One region of the Streptomyces sp. JLYT201 genome, then DNA from elsewhere that is predicted to be linked to it. Evidence: predicted binding sites of a transcription regulator. Region 1 holds the regulator's gene; the other holds the start of a gene.
The links. The regulator HspR, encoded in region 1, represses chaperone genes until heat shock. The targets are predictions, from matches to a motif close to TTGAGNNNNNNNNNCTCAA.
Positions count from the first base shown of each region.

Region 1 (7,332 bases):
CCCACTTGGCGCAGATAGTCGTCGCGCGGAGAATACCGGCCGCTCTCGAATCGGTGGTACGTGCCCACCGACCGATTCATGAGAATGTCCATATCGGGCTGGGAGAGGCCGGTGACGCGCGGGCCGGGCCTGCGCGGCGGTTTGGCATTCAGCCCGACTTCCTCGGGCCTGATGCGGGCGCGCAGTATCCGGAGTATTCCCCGCAGCCCGGTCTCCTCCACTCCTGCCCCCCTTCTCCGCGCGCGCGGGCACACGGGTCCGCGGGCGCGTTCTCTGCACCATAAGCCCAAGGGCGGCACCGACCAATGGAGCCGCCCGCGCGTCCGGCGCGCCGCCGCACCCGGTCCCCGGCGCCGGTGGTCTTCGTGCCGCGCGGTGGCACGCGAGACGGATGGACGGCCCGGGGGACGCCCCGCCGCGGACCTGCCGCAGGGCCGCCACAGGCCTGCCGCCGACCCGCCACCGGCCTGCCGCCGACCTGCCGGGGCATACGTTGAAGTCTGAATAATTGGGTGTGGAATGCTAGGAATAGCCCCACCATTGAAGGCAGTTGCCGCGTTGGCCACGATGGTCACTTACGTGCCGCACCGGCGGGAGGAGCAAGGGAGCGCCGTGCCGGACGGAGCGATGCGCGAGACGGACGCGGGCCTTCCGGCCCACCCGCCGCACGGCCCCGACGTCCTCTGCGAGCAGGCGCGGGCCCTGTACACCCGGGCCCTGCACGACGGCCGCGTCCCCGCCGACGCGGCCCACGCCGAGTGTCTGCGCCCCTTCGGCCTGCTGCGCGCGGACCCGGCGGGCGACCCGGCGTGGCTGCTGCCCGCCGCGCCCGTCGTGGCCCTGCCCCGGCTCCTGGCGGACATCGAGCGGCGCGTGGCACGCCACCGCGGCCGGGCCGCCCGGCTCGCGGCCGCCTTCGAGCCGCTCATCCTGGCGGAGCCGGCCCCCGACCCGGACTCGGCGGCGGCGCACCTCACCGTCCTCCAGGGCGTACCGCGGATCAGGACGGCCGTGCGGCAGGCTCTCGCCGACGCCCGCGAGGAACTGCTCGCGGTCCAGCCGAGCGGCCCGCGACCGCGCCTGCTGCCCCACGACGAGCCGTGGCGCATGGCCGAGTTCGTCGCGCGCGGCGGGCAGCTGCGCACCCTCGCCCGGCCGCCGCGGGGCGGCGCCCCGCCGCCCCGGACGCATCCGCTGGGGCCCGCCGTCGACGGCGAGGCCCGCACGCTGGACGAACTCCCGCCCTGCCTCATCCTCTTCGACCGGCGCGTCGCGTTCATTCCGGTGGACACCGCCGGCGAGATCTCCTTCGAAGTGCGCTCGCCCGCACTCATCGCGTACGTCGCGAGCGCCTTCGACATTCTCTGGCGGCTCGCGAGACCCCTGTACCGGGAAGACGCCCCGCCCCTGCCCGACAAGGCGATCTCGCCGGTGCAGCTGGAGATCGCGCGCCTTCTCACCGAAGGCCTCACCGACACGGAAATCGCCTCGCGCACGGATCTGAACGTCCGGACCGTACGCGTCCACATCGCCAAGGTGGCGCAGGTGCTCGGCAGTACGAGCCGTACGCAACTCGGCTTTCTCATAAGCCAGTCCGGAATACTCGAACGCCATTCCTCACGGCGTTTCTCACCCGACCGGTGAGAGGGCGGACCGGCATGCCATCGGGGGACGAGCGCCACCGCCCGCACGGGGCCGACGCGTGGTGCGCCGCGGGAGCCGCGCTCTACGCCCGGGCCCTGCGCGAGCGCCGCGTCCCCGCGCGGGACGCGGCAGGCGCGCCCTGCCTCGTCGACTTCGGCCTCCTGCACCCCGACCTCGACGACATGGCGTGGCTGCTGCCCAGCGCCCCCTCGCGCGCCCTGCTGCGGCTGCTGCGCGGCGTCGAGGAGGACGTGGCGCACGAACGGCGCCGCGAGGCCGAACTGACCGCCGCCGTCGAGCCGTTGCTCGCCCTCGCGCGCCGGGCGGCGGAGCGCGCGGCCGCGCCCCCCGCGCCGGGCGGCGGCCGCCCGCCCGGGCCGCCCGCGCTCACCCTGCTCAGAGGCCTGCCCCGGATCTCCGAGGCCGTCTGCCGGGCCGCGGACGCCTGCGCCGAGGAGGTCCTGACCGTGCAGCCCGGCGGGTTCCACCGCGTCTGGGACCTGGGTCCGGCGCCGCCGCGCGAACAGCCCCTGCTGTCCCGCGGCTGCCGGCTGCGCACCCTGCACCAGCACACGGCCCGGCACGCCTTCCCCGTGCTCGCCCGCTTCGAGGGTCTGGAGGGCGACGTGGAGGTCCGCACGCTGAGCGAGGTCACGGCCCAGCTCGTCGTCTTCGACCGCGCGGTGGCCTTCGTCCCCGCCGACCGGGACCGCGCCCTGGCCCTGGAGGTCCGCGTGCCCGCCCTGGCCGGCTATCTGGCCGCGCTCTTCGACCGGCTGTGGCGCCTGGCGACGCCCCTGTTCCCGCACCCCGCGCCGCAGCGCGCCCGGGGCGGCGTCACGCCCCGCCAGCGCGCCATCGCCGAACTGCTCACGGAGGGCCTCACCGACGCGGGCATCGCCGAACGCCTCGGCATGAACGTCCGGACCGTACGCGTCCACATCGCCAAGCTGGCCCAGGTCCTCGGCAGCACGGGCCGCACCCAACTCGGCTACCGCATCGGCCAGTCGGGCCTGATCGGCCCGGGCAGCCCGTGCGGCCCCCACGGCCCCGGCCGCACCCGCTGAACCACGAACGTCCGCAATTGCGGCTACTTGCCCCCGCCCCCGCCCCTTGCACCGCAACAAGTTGACGGTAGCGGAGCGTGGGCGCGGCACTGCATGGTGATTCCCGCAGCGGCTCTGTTGTGGTCTCCCCCCGCGGGGTCGCGCTTCCCTGAGGCTCTCCGGCCCGCCTCGTTCCGTGGCGGGCCGGGGCAGCCACGCGCCCCGCGGAGCGGGCGCCTACGCCTGGTCCGCCCACTCCCGCAGCAGGCGCTCGCGCAGCTCGCGGCGCGGCGTGCCGCCCTCGTGCGAGCGCCCCCACTCGGCCATCGCCGAGAGCGTGGTCAGCAGCGTGGCGGCGCCCTCCGTGAGCCGGGCGAGCAGGGCGCGGGACAGGTCGTACTCCTTCTGGGAGTAGCCGTACGCCGCCGCCACGTACGCGGTCAGCTCGACCTCCTGGTCGGCGGTCTCCACGCACACGGTCATCGAGGGCGCGTCGTCACCGCCGCCGAGCCCGACCGTGAGCGCCATGTCCACCACCATCCCGACCTGCCGCTTCAGCGACTTCACCGGAACGTCCTCGATGCTCAGCGCCCGTACGTCGTCCCAGAGCCACAGGCCCGACTGCTGGTGGCCGAGACCGGCCACCCCCTCGGGTGTCAGCCGGACCCCGGGAGCGAGCCCGGACGGCTTCGAGCCCACGTACACATCACCCTCGGCGATCCAGAACAGCCCGACCATGGCCATGGAGAATCCAGCTTTCCCGCGGAAGAAACACGACAGCCTGCCAACTATAGGAGTGCGGCGCGCCGCCCATCGTTCCCCTACGGCTGCTCGCCGGACCGCCTCGGTACGGCGAAGGCCGGGCGCCCGCACACGAGTGGTTCGCGTGCGGGCGCCCGGCCTTTCGTCGTCGTGCCGGACCGCTGCGGGCTACTGCTCCGGCGACCTCTTCGGCCGCCACACCACGAGCGCGCTCGCCTGCTGCACGTCCTGGTAGGGCACCAGGTCGCGGCGGTAGGAGGCGTGGACCTGGGCCTCGCGCTGCTGCATCGCGGCGGCCGCGCCCTCGACGGCCGCCGACAGCTCGGCGACCCGGGACTGGAGCGCGGCGACCTGGTTCTCCAGCTCGATGATGCGCTTGATGCCCGCGAGGTTGATGCCCTCCTCCTGGGAGAGCTGCTGGACGGTGCGGAGCAGCTCGATGTCCCGGGCGGAGTACCGCCGGCCCCGGCCGGCGGTGCGGTCGGGCGAGACCAGGCCCAGGCGGTCGTACTGCCGCAGGGTCTGGGGGTGGAGACCGGAGAGCTGGGCCGCCACCGAGATGACGTACACCGGGGTCTCGTCCGTCAGCTGATACGGGTTGCGTCGGCGGCCGTCCCGCTCCATGAGGTCACGCTCCCTTCGCGGCCTTGAACAGTTCTGCCCGCGGATCCAGATCCGCAGTCGCCTCGCGGTACGCCTCCAGGGCTTCCTTCGCCGCGGGGGACAGCGTCGTCGGGACGGCCACCTCCACCGTGACGAGCAGGTCGCCGGGCGTGCCGTCCTTGCGGGCGGGGCCCTTGCCGCGCACCCGCATCGTGCGCCCGTTCGGCGTGCCCGGGGGCAGCTTCAGGGTGACCGGCACGCCGCCGAGCGTGGGCACCCGGACCTCGCCGCCGAGCGCGGCCTCGGCGAGGGTCACCGGGACCGTCACCGTGAGGTTCTCGCCCCTGCGACCGAAGACCGGGTGGGCGTCCACATGGACGACCACGTACAGATCGCCCGCGGGGCCGCCGCGCTCACCGGGCGCGCCCTTGCCGCGCAGCCGGATGCGCTGGCCGTCGCTGACGCCCGCCGGGATGCGCACCTGCATCGTCCGCGAGGACTTCGCGCGGCCGCTGCCGTGGCACACCTCGCAGGGCGTCTCGGCGATCAGGCCGCGGCCCTTGCAGTCCACGCAGGGGTCGGTGAGGGAGAACCCGCCACCGCCGCCCCGGGAGACCTGGCCCGTGCCCACGCAGGTGGGGCACACGCGCGGCGTGCCGTTCTTGTCGCCGGTGCCCGAGCACGCCTTGCAGGCGGCCTGGGAGGACATGCGCAGCGGAACCGTCGCGCCCTCCACCGCCTCCGTGAAGCTCAGCGTGACCTCGGACTCGATGTCCTGGCCGCGGCGCGGCTGCGTACGCGTCCCCGTGCCCGCGCCGCCGCGGTTGAACAGGCCCCCGAAGACGTCACCTAGGCCGCCGCCGAAGCCGCCGGCGCCCGCTCCACCGCCGCCCGGGGCGCCGCCTCCGAAGAGGTCGCCCAGGTCGAAGTTGAACGTGCCGCCGCCCGCTCCGGGGCCTGGCCTGAATCCGCCGTTGCCGAAGAGCGCGCGGGCCTCGTCGTACTCCTTGCGCTTCTTCGGGTCGCCGAGGACGTCGTTCGCCTCGGAGATCTCCTTGAAGCGCTCCTCGGCCTTCGCGTTGCCCTTGTTGGCGTCCGGGTGGTTCTCGCGGGCGAGCTTCCGGTACGCCTTCTTGATCTCGGCTTCGGTGGCGTCCTTGGGGACGCCGAGGACCTTGTAGAAGTCCTTCTCGATGAAGTCCTTGGTGCTCATCCCCGACGTCCCTCCTTCCTCGTCGTCAGGTCGACGCCGACGCCGACCGCGACGCCGGGTCCGCGACCATCATGGTCGCCGGGGGCCCGGCCGCGGCCGACGTCGCCGTCCGTGTCAACGTCAGCCCTTGTCCGGGCCACCGTTCTCCTTGCTCTCGGCCTGGTCGGCCTGGTCGGCGGGCCGGCCCGCGTCCTTGGCCTCGGCCTTGTCCGCGGCGTCCGGCGTCTCGCCCTCGCCGTCGGCGCCCTCGGCCGCGTCCGGCTTCACCGTCTGCGCGCCGGGCTGCGGCTCGGCCACCGCCACGCGGGCGGGACGGATGACGCGCTCGCCGATGCGATACCCCGGCTGGAGGATCGCGACGCACGTCGTCTCCGTGACGTCCGGTGCGTAGCTGTGCATCAGGGCTTCGTGGATCGTCGGGTCGAAGGGCTCGCCCTCCTTGCCGAACTGCTGGAGGCCCATCTTGGCGACGACGGTCTCAAGCGATTCGGCCACCGACTTGAAGCCGCCGACCAGCTCGCCGTGGTCCCGCGCGCGGCCGACGTCGTCGAGGGTCGGGAGGAGCTCGGAGAGGAGGTTCGCCGAGGCGATCTCCTTCACCGTCACCTTGTCCCGCTCCACGCGGCGGCGGTAGTTCTGGTACTCGGCCTGGAGCCGCTGGAGGTCCGCGGTGCGCTCGCCGAGCGCCGAGCGGGCCTGGTCCAGCTGGGCCGTCAGTCCTGCTTCTCGCATTGCGTCCCCGGCCGGGGCCGCCGGGCCCTCCTCGGTGGAGGGCTCGGCGGCCTGCGGCGCCGCTTCGTCAGGGGTGGCGCCGGAGGGGACGTCGGGCCGGTCGGCGTCGCCGAAGCCCGGGGTCTCCTCCGTCATCAGGCAGCGCCGCCCTTCGCGTCACCGGGCTTCTCGTCGTCGACGATCTCGGCGTCCACGACGTCGTCTTCCTTCGACATGTTCGGCGCGTCGGCGCCCGGGGCGGCGCCTTCGGCACCGGCCGCGCCCGCGGCCTGGGCGTCGGCGTACATGGCCTGGCCCAGCTTCTGGGAGACGGCGGCGACCTTCTCCGTGGCGGTGCGGATCTCCGCGGTGTCCTCGCCCTTGAGCTTCTCCTTCAGCTCGGCGACGGCCGTCTCGACCTCGGTCTTGACGTCACCGGGGACCTTGTCCTCGTTGTCCTTGAGGAACTTCTCCGTCTGGTAGACGAGCTGCTCGCCCTGGTTGCGCGACTCGGCGGCCTCGCGGCGGGCGTGGTCCTCGTCCGCGTACTTCTCGGCCTCTTCGCGCATGCGGTTGACCTCGTCCTTCGGCAGCGAGGAGCCACCGGTGACGGTCATCTTCTGCTCCTTGCCCGTGCCGAGGTCCTTCGCGGTCACGTGCATGATGCCGTTGGCGTCGATGTCGAAGGAGACCTCGATCTGCGGGACGCCGCGCGGGGCCGGGGGCAGACCGGTCAGCTCGAACATGCCGAGCTTCTTGTTGTACGCCGCGATCTCGCGCTCGCCCTGGTAGACCTGGATCTGCACGGACGGCTGGTTGTCCTCGGCCGTCGTGAAGATCTCGGAGCGCTTCGTCGGAATCGTGGTGTTCCGCTCGATCAGCTTGGTCATGATGCCGCCCTTGGTCTCGATGCCAAGCGACAGCGGGGTCACGTCGAGGAGCAGGACGTCCTTGACCTCGCCCTTGAGGACACCGGCCTGGAGGGCGGCGCCGATGGCGACGACCTCGTCCGGGTTCACGCCCTTGTTGGCCTCGTTGCCGCCGGTGAGCTCCTTGACGAGCTCGGCGACGGCGGGCATGCGGGTGGAGCCGCCGACGAGGACCACGTGGTCGATCTCGGAGAGGGCGATGCCCGCGTCCTTGATCACGTTGTGGAACGGGGTCTTGCAGCGCTCCAGGAGGTCGCTGGTCAGCTGCTGGAACTGGGCTCGCGTGAGCTTCTCGTCCAGGTGCAGCGGGCCCTCGGCGGAGGCCGTGATGTACGGCAGGTTGATCGTCGTCTCGGTCGAGGACGAGAGCTCGATCTTCGCCTTCTCGGCGGCCTCGCGCAGGCGCTGGAGCGCCATCTTGTCC
Region 1 covers NZ_CM182551.1:4,727,001-4,734,332, forward strand. The annotation lists gene AC5WAM_RS19390 (helix-turn-helix transcriptional regulator) at 613-1,644, shown strand; gene AC5WAM_RS19395 (helix-turn-helix transcriptional regulator) at 1,659-2,711, shown strand; gene AC5WAM_RS19400 (hypothetical protein) at 2,928-3,434, opposite strand; gene AC5WAM_RS19405 (heat shock protein transcriptional repressor HspR) at 3,621-4,076, opposite strand; gene dnaJ (molecular chaperone DnaJ) at 4,081-5,268, opposite strand; gene grpE (nucleotide exchange factor GrpE) at 5,389-6,135, opposite strand; gene dnaK (molecular chaperone DnaK) at 6,135-7,332, opposite strand, start outside.

Region 2 (7,332 bases), 2.4 Mb from region 1:
CATAGGGAACACGCCACGGAGGTGCCGCGCCGCCCCTGTGGCCCCGCCGGCCAGGGCGTTCGCCGCCCCGGTGTTCGTATCGGCCGCGCGCACCAGCGCGGCCCCCTCGAACACGGTGAGGGGGCCGCGCGGTTGGCGGAAAACGGAGGCTGTCTACTTGCCGTCTACCGGCCGCGGTAGGCGTCGAGAATCGTCACGCTCGACGCGTTGCCCTGCCGGTCGGTGACCTCGGCGCGGAAGGAGACGCCCTTGCCGCGGGCCGGGTTCGTCACCTCGGCCTTGCCGCCGGTGACCGTCAGGGCGGTCCACGTACGCCCCTTGTCGTAGCTGACGTACGCCTTCAGGGACGCGAGGTTGCCACCGGCCGCATGGCCCTGGACGGTGACCGGGACGGACTGTTTCACGCCTGCGGGGGCGCGGCTGTCCAGACCCACCTTCGGCGTGAACCGCACGGTGGACACGGGCAGTTTCTCCTCCCCGTCCACGTGCCGGGAACGGAACGTCCAGCTCGCCTCCACGCGCGAGGACACCGCCGCGAGCTTCGGGGAGCGGGTCACGGAGGCCGTCAGCCGGTACTCCGCGTCGCCCGCCGGGACCTTGAAGGCCTCGGCGCCCGTCACCGCGCCCTTCTTCTCCGCGACCTTCACGCCGTCGCGGTACAGGACCGACTTCTCGGTGGTGTAGCGCGTCCAGCCGGGGTTGCCCCGGCCGTCGGCGACGACCGGGAGCCGGCCGCGCAGCTCGTCGCCCTTGCGGAAGACACCGGTGCCGGAGTCGAGGCCCGGTCCGAACACGCCGGTGTTGAACGTCCGGGTGGACGTCGTCCCGGCCCGGAAGGCCCGCGGCGCCGTCTCGTAGGAGCCCTCCAGGACGCGGTCGCCCTCGGCGTCCTTGTCGCCGTACTGCTCGAAGCCGACGCCCCACCGCGCGCCGTCGCGCGCGGACACGTACGCCGTGGTCGTGCGCGGCAGCTTCTGCGGCGCCAGGATCGGCGAGATGCCGCCCGCCTCGGGGAGGTATCCGGCGACGGCCAGGGAGCCCCACCGGCCGGGGGCCGACGTACCGGAGCGGATCTTCAGGGTGGCGAAGTCGGCCTTCTGGAGGTGCCGGGTGTAGCCGGTCGCGAACTTGGTGACCTTGCCGCCGAGCATGACGTCGTAGCGCGTGTCCGCGCCCTTGCGCCAGGTCCCGAGCCACTGCTGGCCGAACCCGGCGGGGACCGCGGGGCCGAGGTGCGCGGTGCGCAGGCTGGAGAACTTCGAGATGTTGAGGGCGCCCAGCTCGTTGCCCGCGTACGCGTACCGGGCGTCGAGGAAGACCAGCTTCGCGGTGCGGTCCGCGATGCTGATGTCGACCGGCTTCGCCGCGCGGGCGTCGAGCGTCACGGTCGTCTTCTTGTTTACCACGAGCCGGGGCTGGACCAGCCAGTCCGTCCCCTTGTCGGGGTCGCGGGGGTCGACGTAGACGGCCGTGTCCAGCAGGTACGTCCCCTTTGCCACGCGGAGCCTGACGGTCCCGGAGGCGTCGTCCACCCAGTGGTTCTGGCCCTTGTCGCCGCCGGTGAGGCCCTGGAGCAGGGTCAGGTAGTGCGGCGCGGGCCGCCCGTCGCGGCCGACGGTCTTCAGCGTCACCTCGTGCCGCTCGATCTCGCGCTCCACGACGGCCGCCGTGCGCACGCTCTGCCCGCCGCCGGTCGCGGTGACGTACGCCGCGTACGTGCCGTTGACCGAGCCGCCGGGCCGGGTGTCCGCGATCAGGTCGACCGCGGCGGTGCCGCCCGCGGGGACCGTCAGCTCGCGCTTGCTCAGGGCGAAGAGCCCCTCGGGCGCCGGGCGGCCCTTCGGGTCGGTCGCCGCCACCGCGAGGCCGAGCGTGACGTCCCGGTCCCCGAGGTTGCGGTACGTGAGCTTCTTCGCGACGGGCTTGTCGTCGGTGTGCGGCCACAGCTGCGTGCCGAAGTCGAGCGACGTCGGCCGGGCGATCACCGTCTGGTCGACGGCCTTGTCCACGGCGATCCGGCCCGAGCCCTGCTCGAAGGGGCTGTACGCGCCGCCCCGCGCGGACGCCGTCAGGGCGCCCTTCAGCTCCGCCTGCTTCCAGGTGGGGTGCCGCTGCTTGAGCAGCGCGGCGGCGCCCGCGGCGTGCGGGGCCGCCATGGAGGTGCCGGAGATCGTCAGATAGCCCTCGGGGCCCTGCCCGACCTCCTTCTCGATCCGGCTGCCCGGGGCGGCGGCCGCGGTGATGTCCACGCCCGGCGCCGTCACGTCCGGCTTGATCGTGCCGCCGTCCCCGATCGGGCCCCGGCTGGAGAACTTCGCGAGCTCGTCGGCGTCGTCGACGGCGCCCACGGTCAGCGCGGCCTTCGCGCTGCCCGGGGAGCCGACGGTGCCGGGCCCGAACTCGCCTTCGTTGCCCGCCGAGACGGCGAACAGGACGCCCTTGGCGGCCGACAGCTCGTCGACCGCGGCCTCCAGCGGGTCGGTGCCCTCCGAGTCCCCGCCGCCCAGGCTCAGATTGACCACGTCGGCGCCCTGGGCCGCGGCCCACTCCATGCCCGCGACGATGCCGGAGTCGTCGCCGAAGCCGTCGTCGTCGAGCACCTTGCCGCTCAGGACCTTCGCGCCGGGCGCGACGCCCTTGAGCTTCCCGCCCGACGCGGCGCCCGTGCCCGCCGCGATGGACGCCACGTGCGTGCCGTGCCCGAGGCGGTCCTCGACGTCGGCGGCCGAGCTGAAGTTCTTCTCGGCGACGACCTGGTCCTTGAGGTCGGGGTGCGCGGAGTCCACGCCCGAGTCCAGGACGGCGATCTTCACGCCCTTGCCGTCGTACCCGGACCGCCAGACCTCCGGGGCGCCGATCTGCGGCACGCTCTTGTCCAGGCTCGCCTCGCGGACGCCGTCGAGCCACACCCGGCGCACCCCGGGGGCGTACCCGCGCGCGTCCGTGAGGGTGCGCCACAGCAGGGCCGCGTCCTGGCGCGGGGTGCGGACGGCCTCCGCGTTCAGGGACGGCAGGACGCGGCGGACCGTCGTGTCCCCGGCAGCCCGGACACCGGCCCGGGCGCCGCGTGCCGCGCCCGTGTAGCCGACGATCAGTTTCAGGCCCTTCTTCTGGGCCGTGCGGGTGGCCTTCCGGCTCAGCTCCGTGAGGTCGAACAGCCGCCGGTCGACGCGCCCTTCGGCGATGAGCCGCCGCGCGTCGTACGGCAGGACCAGCGTGTGGCCGCCGACCGTCTGGGTGCGCACGGGTATGTGCTCGCGGCCCTTCGCGGGCACGAAGCCCCGCACGCGGCCCTCGGCGTCGACGGCGACGCGGTCGCCGGTGACGAGGGTGAGCCGGTGCGCGGCCCCGTCCTTCGACGACAGGACCGACGACAGGGCCGACGACAGGGCGGGCCCCGCGGCGCCTCCGGAGGCCGCCCGGCCGCCCTCGGCCGCCGCCGGTCCCGTCAGGCCCGCCGTCAGCGCCGCGGCCACCGCTGTCGCGACGGTGACCGCGCCCGCTCTCGTGGGACGGCTTCTGCGACGGCTTCCCCGGCGACTTCTGTGCTCATTTCGGTGATGGCGCACATTTCCCCAATCGAGTTCAACTTTGTTACGTAGACGATCAGTTGAGGCGCCAGGTTCATTGTGCGACGGTGGTGCGCGCCCTCCGGGCGCCCGCCGGGACCCCCTCCCGGGTGATCCTTCTTACGGCTCCGTACTGACCCCGTACGCCGCGATTTCCCCCGGAGTGTGATCGGATGGGGGTCACGGAACTTCACCGAAGGGATTTGGCATCGTGGCTACCACGCGCTCCGCACACACGGTCTGGGAAGGCAGCCTGACCGAGGGCTCCGGCACGGTGACCTTCGACTCCTCGGGCATCGGGCAGCAGGCCGTGTCCTGGCCGTCCCGCGCCGAGGAGGCGAACGGCAAGACGAGCCCCGAGGAGCTCATCGCCGCCGCGCACTCCAGCTGCTTCTCGATGGCCCTGTCCCACGGCCTGACCGGTGCGGGCACCCCGCCCACCAAGCTCGTCACGTCCGCCGACGTGACCTTCCAGCCGGGCACCGGCATCACCGGCATCCACCTCACCGTCGAGGGCGAGGTGCCGGGTCTCGACGAGGCGGCCTTCACCGCCGCCGCCGAGAACGCCAAGGCCAACTGCCCGGTCAGCCAGGCGCTCACGGGCACGACCATCACGCTGTCGGCGAAGCTGGCCTGACCCGCAGCCCGCACCGCGGCCAAGCCGCCGACCCCGCGCGCCGGGGCGGCGGCTTCGTCGTGTCCGCGGCCCCCGCCGGGCCCGCACGGGCCCGGCCCCGTACGCGGCATTGACAAGAGCCCGCTCAAGTTTTGTGCTGGAGGGCGGAGTGGCACCGCGTCGGAAGGGGTTGTTGGACATGGCACGTGCGGTCGGCATCGATCTCGGCACGACCAACTCCGTGGTCGCCGTCCTGGAGGGCGGCGAGCCCACCGTCATCGCGAACGCGGAGGGAGCCCGCACCACCCCCTCGGTCATCGCCTTCGCCAAGAGCGGCGACGTGCTCGTCGGGGAGGTCGCCAAGCGCCAGGCGGTGACGAACGTGGAGCGCACCGCCCGCTCCGTCAAGCGCCACATGGGCGACCCAGCCTGGAGCTTCCCGCAGAGCGGCACGGTGGACGGCCGCCGGTACACCGCGCAGGAGCTGTCCGCGCGCGTCCTGCAGAAGCTCAAGCGGGACGCCGAGTCCTACCTCGGCGAGGACGTCACCGACGCCGTGGTGACCGTGCCCGCGTACTTCGACGACGCCCAGCGCCAGGCCACCAAGGAGGCGGGCGGGATCGCGGGCCTCAACGTCCTGCGGATCGTCAACGAGCCGACGGCCGCCGCGCTCGCCTACGGCCTCGACAAGGGCGACGACCGGACCGTCCTGGTCTTCGACCTCGGCGGCGGCACCTTCGACGTGTCGCTCCTGGAGATGGGCGAGGGCGTCATCGAGGTCAAGGCCACCAACGGCGACACGCGGCTCGGCGGCGACGACTGGGACCAGCGCATCGTCGAGCACCTCGTCCGGCAGTTCAAGAACGCGTACGGCATCGACCTGGCCCAGGACAAGATGGCGCTGCAACGCCTGCGCGAGGGCGCCGAGAAGGCGAAGATCGAGCTCTCCTCGTCCAGCGAGACCGACATCAACCTGCCCTACATCACGGCCTCCGCGGACGGGCCGCTGCACCTCGCCGAGAAGCTCACCCGGGCCCAGCTCCAGGAGCTCACCGGGGACCTGCTCGACCGCTGCAAGGGCCCCTTCCAGCAGGCGGTCAAGGACGCGGGCGTCCCGCTCTCCGCGATCGACCACGTCATCCTGGTGGGCGGCTCCACCCGCATGCCCGCGGTCACGGACCTGGTCAGGGAGCTGACCGGCAAGGACCCGCACAAGGGCGTCAACCCCGACGAGGTCGTCGCCCTCGGCGCGGCGCTCCAGGCGGGCGTGATCCGCGGCGACGTCAAGGACGTCCTGCTGCTCGACGTGACGCCGCTGTCCCTCGGCATCGAGACCAAGGGCGGCATCATGACCAAGCTCATCGAGCGCAACACGACCATCCCCACGCGCCGTTCGGAGACCTTCTCCACCGCCGAGGACAACCAGCCCTCGGTCGGCATCCAGGTCTTCCAGGGCGAGCGCGAGATCGCCGCGTACAACAAGAAGCTCGGCGTCTTCGACCTGACCGGGCTGCCGCCCGCGCCGCGCGGGGTTCCCAAGATCGAGGTCACCTTCGACATCGACGCCGACGGGATCATGCACGTCTCGGCGAAGGACGAGGCCACCGGGCGCGAGCAGCGCATGACGGTCACGGGCGGCTCGGCGCTGCCCAAGGACGACATCGACCGGATGGTCCGCGAGGCCGAGCAGTACGCCGAGGAGGACCGCAAGCGCCGCGAGGCCGCCGAGACCCGCAACCAGGCCGAGCAGCTCGTCTACCAGACCGAGCGGTTCCTGAGCGAGAACGGCGAGCGGATCCCCGCCGACACCAAGGCCGAAGTGGAGGCGGCCGCCGCCGAGTTGAGGAGCGCCCTCGACGGCGGCGACACCCACGCCGTCCGCGCGGGCACCGAGAGGCTCGCCACGGTCAGCCAGAAGATGGGGCAGGCCATGTACGCGGCCGCGGGCGCCACCGGGAGCACGGCGCCGCCGCGGGACCCCGGCGCCCGGGGCCCCGCCGACGAGGGCGTGGTCGAGGCGGAGATCGTCGACGACGAGGAGGCCGGGAAGGGCGACGACAACGGGGGGAAGGGCGAGCGCGGCCCCGGCGCCTCCTGAACGGTCCCGGCTACCCCCGGTCCTGGAGGTACTCGACCGTCGCCGGGTCGGCGGGCAGCAGGGTCTCGACGGCCAGCTCGGCGACGGTCACGTCCATCGGCGTGTTGAACGTCGAGATCGAGGAGATGAAGGACAGCACCCGGCCCTCGTGCTCGATCCTGAGCGGCAGCGCGAAGTGCGGCACCTGCCCGTCCGCCGCCGTGTCCTCGCCCGGGTCGAGGACCGGGTAGGCCGCCACCTCCTCGTACAGGGCGCGCAGCGCGCCCGACCGCTGGAGCGCGATCTGCCACTCCATCTGGTGCAGCAGATGCCCGCGCCACTCCCGCAGGTTGCGGATCCTCGGGGCGAGACCCTCGGGGTGCAGCACGACCCGCATCGCGTTCAGGGGCGGCGCGAGCAGGTGCTCCGGCAGGCCGTCGAGGAGCGAGGCGATGCCGCGGTTCGCGGCGACCACGTCGTACGTCGCGTCGACGACCAGGGCCGGATACGGCTCGTAGCCCTGGAGCAGCCGCTCCAGGCCCGCGCGCAGCGCGCCCATCGACGGGTCGTCGAGCGGGGTCTGCCGGAAGCGGGGCGCGTAACCGGCCGCGAGCAGCAGCGCGTTGCGCTCGCGCACGGGCACGTCCAGGTGCTCGGCGAGCTTCAGGACGAACTCCTCGCTCGGCTTGGAGCGGCCCGTCTCCACGAAGCTGATGTGCCGCGCCGAGGAGTCCGCGCGCAGCGCCAACTCCAGCTGGCTGACGCGCCGCTCCTGGCGCCAGCCGCGCAGCAGCGCGCCCACCGCGGAGGCCGTGCCCACGTCGGAGGCGGTGCCCGCGCGCCGGGCACCGCCTTTGCCGTTGTGCCTGTCGGGAGCCAGAGTTGTCATACCCCTGACGGTAATCGAGGAGCCCCGCATGGCGAACGCGAAGAAGAGTGGTGCATGACCGGCATGAACGACCCGTGGGACCCGCTGTCGTGGGAGGCCGCCGCCGGCTATCGGGCGCGGGTGCGCGGCTGTCTGCTGGGCGGCGCGGTCGGTGACGCGCTCGGCTACGCCGTCGAGTTCG
Region 2 covers NZ_CM182551.1:2,289,003-2,296,334, reverse strand. The annotation lists gene AC5WAM_RS08985 (S8 family peptidase) at 165-3,476, opposite strand; gene AC5WAM_RS08980 (OsmC family peroxiredoxin) at 3,781-4,206, shown strand; gene dnaK (molecular chaperone DnaK) at 4,385-6,283, shown strand; gene AC5WAM_RS08970 (helix-turn-helix domain-containing protein) at 6,294-7,151, opposite strand; gene AC5WAM_RS08965 (ADP-ribosylglycohydrolase family protein) at 7,215-7,332, shown strand, end outside.
Region 2: the regulator HspR is predicted to act here: its motif matches at 4,316-4,334, upstream of dnaK (molecular chaperone DnaK).